Regions from separate parts of the Streptomyces sp. NPDC013317 genome, predicted to be linked through region 3. Evidence: riboswitches for the same ligand, from Rfam matches in the RefSeq annotation. Region 3 holds a riboswitch; each other region holds the start of a gene.
What was found. A riboswitch is a leader RNA that binds a small molecule or an ion and turns the genes downstream of it on or off. The one in region 3 is predicted to bind cyclic di-AMP.
Positions count from the first base shown of each region.

Region 1: linked by a shared signal. The riboswitch ahead of ACZ3IJ_RS00490 (M23 family metallopeptidase) and the one ahead of ACZ3IJ_RS18010 (transglycosylase family protein) in region 3 are both predicted to bind cyclic di-AMP.
Region 2: linked by a shared signal. The riboswitch ahead of ACZ3IJ_RS15540 (M23 family metallopeptidase) and the one ahead of ACZ3IJ_RS18010 (transglycosylase family protein) in region 3 are both predicted to bind cyclic di-AMP.
Region 4: linked by a shared signal. The riboswitch ahead of ACZ3IJ_RS11200 (transglycosylase SLT domain-containing protein) and the one ahead of ACZ3IJ_RS18010 (transglycosylase family protein) in region 3 are both predicted to bind cyclic di-AMP.

Region 1 covers NZ_JBVHDX010000001.1:118,690-122,297, forward strand. The annotation lists gene ACZ3IJ_RS00480 (M16 family metallopeptidase) at 1-578, shown strand, start outside; gene ACZ3IJ_RS00485 (M16 family metallopeptidase) at 605-1,972, shown strand; cyclic di-AMP (ydaO/yuaA leader) riboswitch at 2,185-2,350, shown strand; gene ACZ3IJ_RS00490 (M23 family metallopeptidase) at 2,364-3,149, shown strand; gene ACZ3IJ_RS00495 (GntR family transcriptional regulator) at 3,321-3,608, shown strand, end outside.
Region 2 covers NZ_JBVHDX010000004.1:601,290-604,897, forward strand. The annotation lists gene ACZ3IJ_RS15530 (MerR family transcriptional regulator) at 1-244, shown strand, start outside; gene ACZ3IJ_RS15535 (PP2C family protein-serine/threonine phosphatase) at 697-1,749, shown strand; cyclic di-AMP (ydaO/yuaA leader) riboswitch at 1,962-2,109, shown strand; gene ACZ3IJ_RS15540 (M23 family metallopeptidase) at 2,121-3,206, shown strand; gene ACZ3IJ_RS15545 (PrsW family intramembrane metalloprotease) at 3,390-3,608, opposite strand, start outside.
Region 3 covers NZ_JBVHDX010000006.1:96,706-100,313, forward strand. The annotation lists gene eno (phosphopyruvate hydratase) at 1-1,226, opposite strand, end outside; gene ACZ3IJ_RS18010 (transglycosylase family protein) at 1,569-2,264, opposite strand; cyclic di-AMP (ydaO/yuaA leader) riboswitch at 2,268-2,443, opposite strand; gene ACZ3IJ_RS18015 (LysM peptidoglycan-binding domain-containing protein) at 2,703-3,608, opposite strand, start outside.
Region 4 covers NZ_JBVHDX010000003.1:525,130-528,737, forward strand. The annotation lists gene ACZ3IJ_RS11195 (phosphocholine-specific phospholipase C) at 1-1,521, shown strand, start outside; cyclic di-AMP (ydaO/yuaA leader) riboswitch at 1,838-1,994, shown strand; gene ACZ3IJ_RS11200 (transglycosylase SLT domain-containing protein) at 1,999-2,865, shown strand; gene ACZ3IJ_RS11205 (phosphoribosyltransferase family protein) at 2,874-3,608, opposite strand, start outside.

The sequences.
Region 1 (3,608 bases), on a different contig from region 3:
CGCTGATGGCCGCCTACCGGCTTCCGCACGACGGCACGCGCGAGTGCGACGCCGCCGACCTCGCCCTGACCGTCCTCGGCGGCGGCGAGTCGTCCCGGCTCCACAACCGTCTGGTCCGCCGCGACCGTACGGCCGTGGCCGCGGGCTTCGGTCTCCTCCGCCTGGCCGGCGCGCCCTCGCTCGGCTGGCTGGACGTCAAGACGTCCGGCGGGGTCGAGGTGCCCGTGATCGAGGCCGCCGTCGACGAGGAGCTGGCCCGGTTCGCCGCCGAGGGCCCGACGCCCGAGGAGATGGAGCGCGCGCAGGCCCAGTTGGAGCGCGAGTGGCTGGACCGGCTCGGCACGGTCGCGGGCCGCGCCGACGAACTCTGCCGCTACGCGGTCCTGTTCGGCGACCCGCAGCTCGCCCTGACCGCCGTCAACCGGGTCCTCGACGTCACCGCCGAGGAGGTGCGGGCCGCCGCCGCGGCCCGGCTGCGCCCGGACAACCGCGCGGTGCTGGTCTACGAGCCGGTCGGCACCGAACAGAACGACGCCGACCAGGCCGACAGCGACGAGGAAGAGGGAGCGGACCAGTGACCGACGCTGCCGCGTCTTTGACGAACATGACGTTCCACCCGCAGCCGGAGCCGGGGGTTGCCCGGCCCTGGGCCTTCCCGGCCCCGGACCGCGGAGCGCTGGACAACGGCCTGACGGTGCTGCGCTGCCACCGCCCCGGCCAGCAGGTCGTCGCCGTCGAGATCTTCCTCGACGCACCGCTGGAGGCCGAGCCCGCGGGCCTCGACGGTGTCGCCACGATCATGGCCCGCGCGCTCTCCGAGGGCACGGACCAGCACACCGCCGAGGAGTTCGCCGCCGAGCTGGAGCGCTGCGGCGCCACGCTCGACGCGCACGCCGACCACCCGGGCGTACGAGTTTCCCTGGAGGTCCCCGTCTCCCGGCTGCCCAAGGCGCTCGGGCTGCTCTCCGAGGCCCTGATCGCGCCGGCGTTCCTCGAGACCGAGGTCGAGCGTCTGGTGCGCAACCGGCTCGACGAGATCCCGCACGAGGCGGCCAACCCGGCCCGCCGGGCGGCCAAGCAGCTCTCCAAGGAGCTCTTCCCGGCGGACTCGCGCATGTCCCGGCCGCGCCAGGGCACCGAGGAGACGGTGGAGCCGATCGACGCCGCCGCCGTCCGTGCCTTCTTCGACGCGCACATCCGGCCGTCCACGGCCACGGCCGTCGTCGTCGGCGACCTGACCGACGTGGACCTGGACAAGGTGCTCGCCGAGTCGCTCGGCGCCTGGACGGGCGACACCGCCGAGCCGCGCCCGGTCCCGCCGATCACGGCGGACGACACCGGCCGTGTGGTCATCGTCGACCGCCCGGGTGCCGTCCAGACCCAGTTGCTGATCGGCCGCGTCGGCGCCGACCGGCACGACCGTGTCTGGCCGGCCCAGGTCCTCGGCACGTACTGCCTCGGTGGCACGCTCACCTCCCGCCTGGACCGTGTCCTGCGCGAGGAGAAGGGCTACACCTACGGTGTCCGTGCCTTCGGCCAGGTGTTGCGCTCCGACGGCGAGGGCAACGGCGCCTCGATGCTCGCCATCAGCGGATCCGTCGACACCCCCAACACCGGTCCGGCACTTGACGACCTGTGGAAGGTGCTGCGCACCCTCGCCGCGGAAGGTCTGACGGACGCCGAGCGCGATGTGGCCGTGCAGAACCTGGTGGGCGTGGCGCCGCTCAAGTACGAGACCGCCGCCTCGGTCGCCGCGACCCTCGCCGACCAGGTCGAGCAGCACCTTCCGGACGATTTCCAGGCGCAGTTGTACGCGCGTCTCGCCGAGACCGGCACGGTGGAGGCGACGGCCGCGGTCGTCAACGCCTTCCCCGTGGACCGACTCGTCACCGTGCTCGTGGGTGACGCGTCGGAGATCGAGGAGCCCGTACGCGCCCTCGGCCTCGGCGAAGTGACCGTCGTCACCGGCTGATCGAGTCGCCGTGCCGCCGCGTCCGGCGGCACCGGAGGACCCCGACGTCACGGTACGTCGGGGTCCTCCTCTTTGTCCGTATTGCTGCGGACGGTGGCTGTATGGCCTGTGGCATGTCTTACAAACAGGCGTGTCTGTTTGGTGATTGAAAGACGGTCCGCTTAGCGTCAATCCGGCTGTTCGCCAGTTGCACCCGCCGCACCCGCGGCATCGGACAGTCATCGCCGAGTCCCCGTCAGGCGCGAGCCTGGGGAGCCGGGGACCCACACGAAGTCCCTGGGGTGAATCGGACGCCTTCGCACCCGTGCGGAGGGGCCCGTAGGAGACCTTCCTGCTCCGAACCCGTCAGCTAACCCGGTAGGCGAGAAGGAAGGAAAGGAACAGCCCCTACATGGCGTTCACCCGTGCCACCGGGAAGCATCGTGGTCCGAGTCGTCTGTCGCGCCGCACCGCCGGCATCGCCGGCGTCGCGACCCTCGCCACCACCGGCGTCATCGGAACCCTCGCCTCCCCGGCACTCGCCGTCGACGCGGACGCTGCCCCCTCGGTCGAGGACACCGGGCTGACCCAGATCATCGCCGCCGACTCGCTCGCCGACACCATCGACGCCCAGGCCGCCGCCCAGGAGCGCGAGGCCGCCGAGGCCGAGGCGAAGCGCCAGGCGGAGGCCCGTGCCAGGGCCGAGGCGAAGCGCAAGGCCGAGGCCCGCGCCAAGGAGATCCGCGAGGCCAAGGAGCGCGCCGCCCGTGAGGCGGAGCGCAAGCGCCTGAACTCCTTCCAGCTCCCCGTGGCCGGCTCGTACGTCAGCACCGGCTACAAGACCGGCGGTGCGCTCTGGTCCTCCGGCAGCCATTCCGGCGTCGACTTCCACGCCGCCTCCGGCACCAAGGTCGTCTCCGTCGGCTCCGGCACCGTCGTCGAGGCGGGCTGGGGCGGTGCGTACGGCAACAACGTCGTCATCCGGATGAACGACGGCACGTACACCCAGTACGGTCACCTCTCCGCCATCAGTGTCGGGGTCGGCCAGTCCGTCACCCCGGGCCAGCAGATAGGCATCTCCGGCTCGACCGGCAACTCCACGGGGCCCCACCTCCACTTCGAGGCCCGCACCACCGCCGAGTACGGCTCCGACATCAACCCGATCGCGTACCTCCGCGCGCGTGGTGTGAACGTCTGACCGTTCGAGGTCTTTCCCGGCTTCTCAGAAAAGCCCCGGCTCGTACCGAGCCGGGGCTTTTCGCTGACCGAAAACATATCCATGGATCCTTGAGAGCCGTCGGAAACAAAGCCCTGCTGCAATAGAGTCGCCGGAGAACCGGTTTCGCGCGGATCAAGGCGGAGGTCGAACATGCGCATTCCCGCGCACTCTGTATGCACGGCGATCCGGGACGACATCGTCACCGGGGTCTTCGCGCGCGGCAGCCGGCTGACGGAGGAGCAGCTCGCCCGCCGTTACGGAGTCTCCCGCGTCCCCGTCCGGGAGGCGCTGCGCACCCTGGAGTCCGAGGGCTTCGTGATCACCCGCCGCCACGCGGGCGCCCAGGTCGCCGAGCCCACCGAGCAGGAGGCGGCGGACCTGCTGGACGTCCGGTCCCTGCTGGAGCCGCTGGGGGCCGCGCGCGCCGCGCAGCGCCGC
Region 2 (3,608 bases), on a different contig from region 3:
CCGTGACTTCGGGAAGGCGGCCCGGGACGGCCTCGCCGCCGACAGCGACGAGGTCCAGGCGATCGCGCGGCGCCACGTCGCGTGGCTGTCGACGACCACGACGCCGACGAAGGAGTACGTGATCGGCCTCGGCCAGATGTACGTCGACGATCCGCGCTTCGGCCGGAACTACGACAAGCACGGCGAGGGCACCGTCCTCCTCGTCCGCGACGCGATGACGGTCTACGCGGAGCGCAACCTCTAGGTCGAGGTAACCCACTTGGGCGAGCGGAGGTCGCCGCACGGCGCGGCGCCCGGCACCCTGGGGAGGGCGCGGTACCGTCCGTCGCCGTGTACGGACCGGGCAGGAGACCACAGGTGGGGCAGGGGCAGGGGAACGGGACCGACGGAAAAGGGACCGGCCACGGGCAGGGAACCGGGGGCGGGAACGGTCAAGGGAACGGTCACGGGAACGGTCACGGGAACGGGAACGGTCACGGGAACGGGACAGGACGCGGGACCGGAACCGGGAACGGGACAGGACGCGGGACCGGAACCGGGAACGGGACAGGACGCGGGACCGGAACCGGGGACGGGACAGGACGCGGGACCGGGAACGGGCAGGCGAGCGGGAACGGGAACGGGCGGCCTCGGCGGCGGGCCGAGCGGACCCGCCGGTTCCTCCGCGCCCTGCCCCCGCTGCTGATCCTCGGTGGTGTGGTCTTCGACCTCTCCACCCCGCCCGCCTACACGGCCGCGCCGATGTTCTCGGCCGCGCCGCTCCTCGCCGCCCCGTTCTTCTCCATGCTCACGACGCTGCTCACGGGCATCGCCGCGGTCCTCGCGAGCGTGGGGCTGCACGTCTACAACGGCACCGCCGGCGAGGTCCCCTCCCTCACGGAGACGCTGACCGTCGTCACCGTCTCCGCCCTCGCCCTGCTGGTGAACCAGGTCGTGCTGCGCAGCGGCGAGCGGCTCGCCTCTGCGCGCGTGATCGCGGAGACCGCGCAGAAGGCCGTCCTGCCGACGCCCGCCGACCGGATCGGCGGGCTCCAGGTCGCCGCCCGGTACGAGGCGGCGCAGGCGGACGCGTTCATCGGCGGCGACCTCTTCGCCGTTCAGGACACGCCGTACGGGGTACGGCTCGTGGTCGGTGACGTCCGGGGCAAGGGGCTCGACGCCGTCGAGGCGGTCGCCGTCGTGATCGGGGCCTTCCGGGAGGCGGCCGAACAGGAGGCCACCCTGGAGGGGGTCGCCCAGCGGCTGGAGCGGGCGCTGGCCCGGGAGGGCACGCGCCGGTCCAGTCTCGACGCCTTCGAGGGGTTCACCACCGCCGTCCTCGCCGAGATCCCGCGTGGCGACGGGCGCGTACGGATGGTGAACCGAGGCCACCCCGAGCCGCTGCTGCTGTACGCGGACGGCGGCCTGGCCCACCTCGAACCGACCGAGCCCGCGCTGCCGCTCGGCATGGGCGAGCTGGCCGCCTGGCCGGACCGGGCCGACGAGGCCCCCTATCCACCGGGCGCCACGCTGCTCCTCTACACCGACGGGCTCTCCGAGGCGCGCGACGCCTCGGGGGCCTTCTACGATCCGGCCGAGCGGCTGGCCGGGCGGATCTTCCCGGGGCCGGACGAGCTGCTCGACGCGCTGGTCGACGACGTCCGCCGGTACACGGGCGGCGGCTCCACGGACGACATGGCGCTGCTCGCGGTGAGCCGTCCGGCGGCGGGCCAGCCGGAGCGGCGCAGGACGATGCCCGTGGTGCCGTGACCATGCGTAGTGGCGAGGTGTCACTGAGATAACAGTTGACGAACCGTCAGTTCAGGAGCCCCGTCATTGGTCCGTACTGAAGCGGGATCAAATCGGTCTGTACCAGCTTAATCGCGCTAATGATCAACGGGAACGGCTTGGAATCCGGCCCTCGTGTCTATTAACGTTCGATAACGCAGCGCGGTCGTCCCAGCCGTCGCCAGAGACGGCACCGTGCGCACGCGCCGAATCCTGAAAAGGAACCGGGGAACCACTACTTGGGGTGAATCGGGCACCGTCGCACCCGTGCGACACCGTCCGTAGGAGACCTTCCTGCTCCGAACCCGTCAGCTAACCCGGTAGGCGAGAAGGAAGGAAAGGAGTACGCCTCCGTGGCGTCCAACACCCCTGCTCCCGAGGGTCTTTCTGACGGGTTCAACGCGTTCGGCGCCCCGGGCGCCGCCGGGACGGACGACGACACGACCACGTGGGGGGAGTGGAACCCCACCGAGGACTCCCTTCGCCAGCAGGCCCGTTCGGGCGGCCGTCACCGTGTCGTGAAGCAGCGCTCCGGCTTCGCCCGCTCCTCCACCGTCCTCGGCGTCGGTGTCATCGCGGCCGTCGGCGCGGGTGGCATGGCGACCGCCAAGGACAGGCCGCCGGTCTCGATATCCCTCCCCGACCTCAACCTGCCGGACGCCTCCGAGCTGCCCGGTGTCGGCGAGCTCATCTCGGGCGAGGACGGCACGGACTCCGGGACGAACAACCCGCAGCCGCTCACGGCCACCCTCGCCCTCCCGGCCGACAGCGCCGAGAAGGCCGCCGGCTCGCCCGCCGCCTCGACGGCGGACGCCGGTGAGGCGCTGCGCGCCCGCATCATGCAGCAGGCCGAGCAGCAGCAGGCCTCCGCCGACGCCGACAAGAAGGCCGCGGCGGAGAAGGCGGCGGCCGAGAAGGCGGCGGCCGAGGCGGCGGCGAAGGCGGACGCGGCGGAGAAGGCCGCGGCCGAGGAGAAGCGGAAGGCCGAGGCGGCCGCCGCCGCGAAGGCCGAGGCGGAGCGCCTGGCCAAGCTCGCCGCGAGCTACGCGCTGCCCACGTCCTCGTACACCCTCACCTCCACGTACGGCCAGTCCGGCTCCATGTGGTCCTCCGGCTACCACACCGGTCTCGACTTCGCGGCGCCCACCGGCACCCCGGTCAAGGCGGTGCACGGCGGCACGATCAAGTCGGCGGGCTGGTCCGGCTCGTACGGCTACCGGATCGTCCTGGAGCTGGAGGACGGTACCGAGGTCTGGTACGCCCACCTGTCCTCGATGACGGCGAGCGTCGGCCAGACCGTGGGCACCGGCGACACCATCGGCCGCGTCGGAGCGACCGGCAACGTGACCGGCCCGCACCTGCACCTCGAGGTCCACACCCCGGGCGGCGCGGGCGTCGACCCGGCGGCCTGGCTGGCGGGCAAGGGCATCTCCGTCTGACCCCGGACGTCCACACGGCTCCGGCGGTCCTGGCGACGTCCCCCCGACGCCAGGGCTGCCGGGACCCCCGGCCCCGGGACCCCCGGGCCCCGGCCCGTCCCCGCAGGTTCCGTCCGTGTGACGGCGCCGGATCCTTCTGAGAGCCCGGCGGCGGCTCCGTCCGTGTACTCGGCGCCGCCCGCCCTAGCTCCGGTACGGGTTGTAGCCGCTGTAGTCGAGGTACTGAGGCGGGGCCCACGCCCGGCCCGTCGCCCGGGCCGCGTAGGTCAGGGCGGGGGAGGCGACCGCCTTGCGCTGCCAGAGGTGGTGGAGCAGCTCCTGCTCGCGCGCGCTGAACTCCGGCCCCGCCGCGCCGCGCTGGGCGCGATGGCGCAGAAAGGCGAGGGTCGTCGCGAACGCCTC
Region 3 (3,608 bases):
TCCTCGATGCGCAGGAGCTGGTTGTACTTGGCGACGCGCTCGGAGCGGGCCGGGGCGCCGGTCTTGATCTGGCCGCAGTTGGTGGCGACGGCGAGGTCGGCGATGGTGACGTCCTCGGTCTCACCGGAGCGGTGGGACATCATGCACTTGAAGCCGTTGCGCTGGGCCAGCTCGACGGCGTCCAGGGTCTCGGTCAGCGAACCGATCTGGTTGACCTTGACGAGCAGCGCGTTGGCGGCGCCGTCCTCGATGCCGCGGGCCAGGCGCTCCGGGTTGGTGGCGAAGAGGTCGTCGCCGACGATCTGGACCTTGGTGCCCAGCTTGTCGGTGAGGACCTTCCAGCCGGCCCAGTCGTCCTCGAACAGCGGGTCCTCGATGGAGACCAGCGGGTACGCGGAGACGAGCTCCTCGTAGTACTCGGTCATCTCGGCGGCCGAGCGGGACTTGCCCTCGAACTCGTACGAGCCGTCCTTGTAGAACTCGGACGCGGCGACGTCGAGCGCCAGCGCGATGTCCTTGCCCGGGACGTAGCCGGCCTGCTTGATGGCCTCCAGGATGAGGTCGAGCGCCTCGCGGTTGGAGTCCAGGTTCGGGGCGAAGCCGCCCTCGTCGCCGAGGCCGGTGGACAGGCCCTTGGTCTTCAGGACGGACTTGAGGGTGTGGTAGACCTCGGTGCCCCAGCGCAGGGCCTCGGAGAAGGACTCCGCGCCGATCGGCGCGATCATGAACTCCTGGATGTCCACGTTGGAGTCGGCGTGCGAGCCGCCGTTCAGGATGTTCATCATCGGAACGGGCAGCAGGTGCGCGTTCGGGCCGCCGAGGTAGCGGAAGAGCGGAAGGTCGGAGGCCTCGGACGCGGCGTGCGCGACGGCGAGGGAGACGCCGAGGATGGCGTTGGCGCCGAGGGAGGCCTTGTTGTCCGTGGCGTCCAGGTCGAACATGGCCTGGTCGATGAGGCGCTGCTCGGTGGCGTCGTAGCCGACGAGCTCCGGGCCGATCTGCTCGATCACGGCGAGGACGGCCTTCTCGACGCCCTTGCCCTGGTAGCGGTTCTTGTCTCCGTCACGGAGCTCAATGGCCTCGAACGCACCGGTGGAGGCACCGGACGGAACGGCAGCACGGCCGGTGCTGCCGTCGTCGAGGCCGACCTCGACCTCGACCGTGGGGTTGCCTCGGGAGTCCAGGATTTCCCGGGCTACGACGACGTCGATGGACGGCACGAGCATCTCCTTCTGGGATGTGACGCTAGATGTGACGCTTGCGGTGCAGGGTCGCTTTGGCCTTGCGACAAGAGCCTAACCGGCTCCGGGGCTCCCGCCCGCCGGGCGCCCGCCCCCTGGGACGAAAAAGGACCCGAGGGTACGCATCTCCGGCCAAAGCCCCCAGAACTACTCGGCGGTAACTCTGCGGAGCCGCGTTTCGACCCGCTCCGGGTTCCGCTCCGGACTCCAGGGAACGCGGAACCCCGGCCCGGAGCGCACGGGGGAAAAGCGCTCCGGACCGGGGTGGTCACCGCGGGAGGGTCGTCGGACCCGCGTGAGCCGCCGGACTCACGCGAGCCGCGGGGCTCACTTCAGGTGAAGCTGCTGACCCGGGTAGATCAGGTCGGCGTCCTCGACGACGTCCTTGTTGAGCTCGAAGAGCTTCGCCCAGCCGCCCTTGACGTCGTGGGCGGCGGCGATGGTGCTCAGGGTGTCGCCGCCGACGACCTTGTACTCGCCGTCGCCCTTCTTGACCTTCTTGCCGGTCGGGGTGGTGACGGTCTTCTTGGACTCGGCCTTCTTCGGGGCGGTCCGGGTCTCGCTGCGGGTCGTCGGCTGCTCGGCCTGACGCTCCTGCTTCGGGGCGGCCGGCTCGGCCGGCGTGCTCTCGGCGGCGCCACCGGTGTAGGCGGCGCTGGAGAGGCCGACGCCGCAGCTCGGCCAGGCACCCTTGCCCTGACCGGCCAGGACCTTCTCGGCGATGGTGATCTGCTGCGACTTCGAGGCCTGGTCGGCGGTCGCGGCGTAGGCGGTGCCGCCGTACGCGGCCCAGGTGGAGGACGAGAACTGCAGGCCGCCGTAGTAGCCGTTGCCGGTGTTGATGGACCAGTTGCCACCGGACTCGCACTGGGCGACCTTGTCCCACTCGGAGGCCGTGGCGGCCGAGGCGGACCCGGTGGCCATCAGCGGGGCTGCGACGGCGACACCGGCGATGCCGGCGAGAGCGACGGCGCGGGTGGCCTTGGAGGCACGACGGTGTTTGCCCTTGGCGGAAAACAGCATGGAACTTCTCCTCACCGACGCCTGCGAGGTGAGCTGTCGGGTTCGGGCCATGTGAGTTGCCCGGCCGCGCGACCTTGCGCGCGGCTTCACCCCAAGCCGGTCCGTCGGCCGTCTGTCTCAACGGCCGGGGACGGCACTTACCTTGGGTCCCCCGCTCCTGCCTACGGCGCTTGACGCGACGACTGTTCCCATCGGCCGACGGCAGGATTCGGCGTTTCGGTCGACGGGGCCCGCGGTGGCGAGCGGTCCTGACCGTAGACACAGACCTGGGTGAAGTTCAAAGACGTCCAGGTCGGACATTTCACCCCTACCTGCCAGGGGACGAAGGGTGTTTACGCAGGTGAGAGGTGACGGAAGCCGAGTTTGCGGACGGGACGCGCCAGTTGAGACAAAGAGACCCATGTCTCACTGGCGCAGAACCGGACATACAATCCCGAACTACCCCTGTTCAGCACCCTGGTCGGCAGCCTGCCCGGCGGTCGAGCCGAGGCCGAGGTCGAGGCTCTGGCCAGGGAGGATCAGGTTCGGATCGGCACCCACCGTCGAACGGTTGGCGTCGTAGAGGGCGCCCCAGCCGCCCGGGAGCTCGTTCTGCTGGGCGATCTCGGAGAGACTGTCGCCCGACTTGACGGTGTATTCGCCCATTGCGTCGGATATGTCCTGGGCAGCAGTGTTGCCCGAACTGTCCGAAGAGTCCTTGTTGCCCTTACCGCCCTGCTTGACCTCGTCCGCGCCGGCCTCCCCCTCGACTGTCGGGGTGTCAGTCGGCAAGGCATGGCGGCCCTTTTCGCCATCCTTGCCCGGTATGACCGATTCCTCCGGAGCTGCGTCACCGCGGTGCTTCCCGGTACCCGGCGTCGCCGACGTGCTCGGCGCGGTGGGAGTGGTGGACGTCTCGGGAGTGGCGGACGGCTCACCCTGCTCGTCGCCGTTCCCGTCGCCCTTCCCGTTGCCCGGCGTGGCGCCCTCGGAGGCGTCGGCGTCGGGCGAGGTCCCCCCGTCACCGGCCGGCATGCCCGCGGTCCGGTTCGACTCGGGAAGGGGACCCGTGGGCTCCGCCGGCTTCACGGCCGGGCCCGGGTCGACGTCCGGCTTCGCGCCGTCCTTCGTCAGACCGGCGATCGGGGCGCAGGTGGCCCACTGCGTGTCGCCCGCGGCGAACGCCTTCTCCGCCACCGCGATCTGCTGGGCGCGGCTGGCCAGATCCGCACTGGTCGCGTACGCGAGCCCACCGTGCCGCTCCCAGCTCTCCTGGGTGAACTGCAGACCCCCGTAGAGCCCGTTGCCGAAGTGGGCACTCCACAGGCCGCCCGACTCGCACTCGGCCACCCGGTCCCAGGTGGC
Region 4 (3,608 bases), on a different contig from region 3:
GCGTACTTCTGCTCGGCGCTCAGCGCCACGGGACCGAACCGCACCTTCCTCTGGAGCGGCAAGATCGACGCCTCCAGCAAGGACGGCGGCGAGGAGTCCGGGCTCACCTGGGAGACGTACGCCGAGGCGCTCCAGCGGGCCGGTGTGAGCTGGAAGGTCTACCAGAACGCCCAGGACAACTACGGCGACAACGGTCTCGCGTACTTCAAGAAGTTCACCGACGCGCGGCCCGGAAACCCCCTGTACGACCGCGGCATGGGCTCCGTACCGAAGGTCACCGGGTCCACCCCGGACGACATCGCCGCCGCGATCCGCGCCGACGCGGTCGCCGGGACGCTTCCGCAGGTCTCCTGGGTGGTGGCGAGCGAGGCCTTCTCCGAGCACCCCTACGCCCCTCCGGGCGACGGCGCGCACTTCGTCGACCTGGTCTACCGCGCCCTGGCCGCGAACCCCGAGGTCTTCGACTCGACCGTGCTGTTCCTCAACTACGACGAGAACGACGGCTTCTTCGACCACGTGCCGCCGCCGGTCGCCCCGCCGGGCACCGCGGGCGAGTACATCGACGGCGTGCCGATCGGCCTGGGCTTCCGCGTCCCGATGCTCGTCATGTCGCCCTGGACGCGTGGCGGCTGGGTCAGCTCCGAGGTCTTCGACCACACCTCGGTCCTGCGCTTCATGGAGACCTGGACGGCCGCCCTCGGCACCCCGGCGACCTGCCCGAACATCAGCGCCTGGCGGCGGAAGGTCACCGGGGACCTGACGGGAGTCTTCGACTTCGCGCGCCCGGTGTACGGAGTTCCCACCGGCCTCCCCTCCACCGCCAAGGTCATCGGGCAGTCCACCTGCGGCCCGCTGCCGAACCCGGTGCCCCAGGACAACGCCCTGCCCGCACAGGAGACCGGCACCCGGCCGGCGCGCGCCGTGCCGTACCAGGTCAACGGGAACCTCGACCGGTTCGAGTTCGGGGCGGCGGGCAAGATCCTCGCCTGGTTCTCGATGACGAACCAGGGCGCGGAGGCGAAGCGGGCCGCCCACTTCACGATCCACCCGCACCAGCACCGGGACACCGCGGCCTGGCAGTACACCGTGGACCCGGGCGCGACCGCCACGGACTACTTCAACATCGGGCTCGGGTCCGGGTCGGGCAAGTACGACATCTCGATGATGGGCCCCAACCGCTTCCTGAGGCGCTTCATCGGGGACGCGTCCAAGGCCGGCAAGGCGATCGAGGTGGCGGCGCGGTTCGCGACCGAGCCGGGCACCGGGAAGTCGGCGCTCTACCTCAGGCTGACCAACACCTCCCCCGGTCCCGTGACCTTCACGATCCGCTCGAACGCCTACCGCACGGACGGGCCGTGGACGTACACGGTCCCGGCCGGCTCGTCGCGCGAGGACTTCTTCAACGCGGTGGCGTACAGCAACGGCTGGTACGACTTCACGATCACGGCCGACGTGGACGGCACCTGGTCACGCCGCTACACCGGCCACATCGAGACCGGCACACCCAGCGTCACGGGCTGACACACACCACCACTTCCGACAAAAAGGGACACAAGGGCAATTTCATGCCCTTGTGTCCCTTTTCTTGGCTGGGATGAAATTGCCCGTATGACCGTTTTGGGATCACGGGTGACGTGAATCACGCGAAGAGGACGCAACCTATGCGGAGGGGCGCCTTCCCCTTGTGCCGCACGGCAGTTCGGCTCGGCCGTGATCACCTGGAACGCATTTCTGAATTTCCTGTTCATTTCGCATCCATGCCCCACCTTGTTCCGTCCGACATTCCTCGCCTACGGTCACCTCGACCCGGACGGATCGCCGAATCCTGCCACCGTCCGAAAAAGACCAGCCATTCACCCGTCGGCAGGAGCGGGGGACCCAGTTTTTTCGCCGTCCCGGATTTCCGGACCGGCTTGGGGTGTAGCCGCACGCGTGCGGCCGGGCAGCTCCAGCCCGAACCCGACAGCTCACCCCGCAGGCGCCGGAGAGGAATCCCGCATGTCCGCTCACGGTAAGCACCGGCGCCCCAAGCGACGTCCCCTCAGCCGAGGTATCGCCCTCGCGAGCACGGGTGGAGCCGCGCTGGCTCTCCCCCTCGTGGCCACGGCCACCGCGCACGCGGCGCCGAACACGGCCCCGGCCGTCGCGCCCCTCGAGAAGACCGTCTTCAGCAGCCCGGCGAAGATCGCCGAATCGATTCCCACCGCCGGGAATTCCGCTGCCAAGATCTATACCGTCGTCCGCGGCGACTCCCTTTCCGTGATCGCGCACGAACAGAGTGTGCGGGGCGGCTGGAAGGCGCTGTACAAGGCGAACCGCAAGGCCGTCGGTGACAATCCGTCACTTATTCGTCCGGGTCTGGAACTCACGCTGAGCGGGAAGCCCGCGGCCGCGACGAAGCAGCAGAAGGCCCCGGCGCGTACGACGAGCACGGACCGCGCCGACCGCTCGCAGCAGCGCAGTGCCGCGCCCGGCGCCGCATCGGCCAAGACCGTGACCAAGGCCGCCCCGGCCAAGGCCGCGCCGGTCGCCGCCAAGAGCTACACCAACGACCTCGACGGCTGGATCCGCGAGTCGCTCGACGTCCTGCAGAAGTACGGCATCCCCGGTTCGTACGAGGGGATCCACCGCAACATCATGCGTGAGTCCTCGGGCAACCCCCAGGCCATCAACCTCTGGGACTCCAACGCCGTCAAGGGAACCCCGTCCAAGGGCCTCCTGCAGGTGATCGAGCCGACCTTCCTGGCGTACCACGTGCCCGGAACGTCCATGGACCTGTTCGACCCGGTCGCCAACATCACCGCGGCCTGCAACTACGCCGCGGACCGCTACGGCTCCATCGACAACGTCAACGGACCGTACTGACGGACGCCCTAGAAGTGGTCGGCGAACCAGCCCGAGGCCAGTCGGCCGACCTCTTCCAACGTGCCGGGCTCCTCGAAGAGGTGCCCGGCACCGGCGACGACGACGAGCCGGTTCTCGCAGGTGAGCCGCGCCTGGGCCGACTCGTTCAGCTCCTGCACGAGCGGGTCGCGGCCCCCCACGATCAGCAGCGTCGGAGCGCGTACCTGCGCGAGGCGCGCTCCGGCGAGGTCCGGGCGCCCGCCGCGTGAGACGACGGCGGCCACGTCGGAGAGCGGGTCCGCCGCGGCCCAGAGAGCGGCCGCGGCGCCGGTGCTGGCGCCGAAGTAGCCGATCCGCAGGCCGTCGAGGCCGGGCCGGCCCCCCAGCCAGTGCGCGGCCCGGGCGAGCCGGCCGGCCAGCAGCTCCGTGTCGAAGACGTTGCCGCGGTCGTCGGCCTCCTCCTCGGTGAGCAGGTCGAACAGCAGCGTGCCGAGACCGGCACGGTTCAGGCTCTCCGCGACGGCCCGGTTGCGCGGGCTGTGCCGACTGCTGCCGCTGCCGTGGGCGAACAGCACGATCCCCGGGGCGCCGTCGGGCACCACCAGTTGGCCCGCGAGCCGCACCTCCCCGGCCGGGATGCGCACCTCCGGATCCCGGGCGTCCGCCCCCCGCCCGGAGTGGTGGCGCTCCAGACAGGCGACGACGTCCTCGTCCGGGGTCTGTGAGAAGTCCTCGTAGAACTGGCCGATCGCGTAGAAGAACGC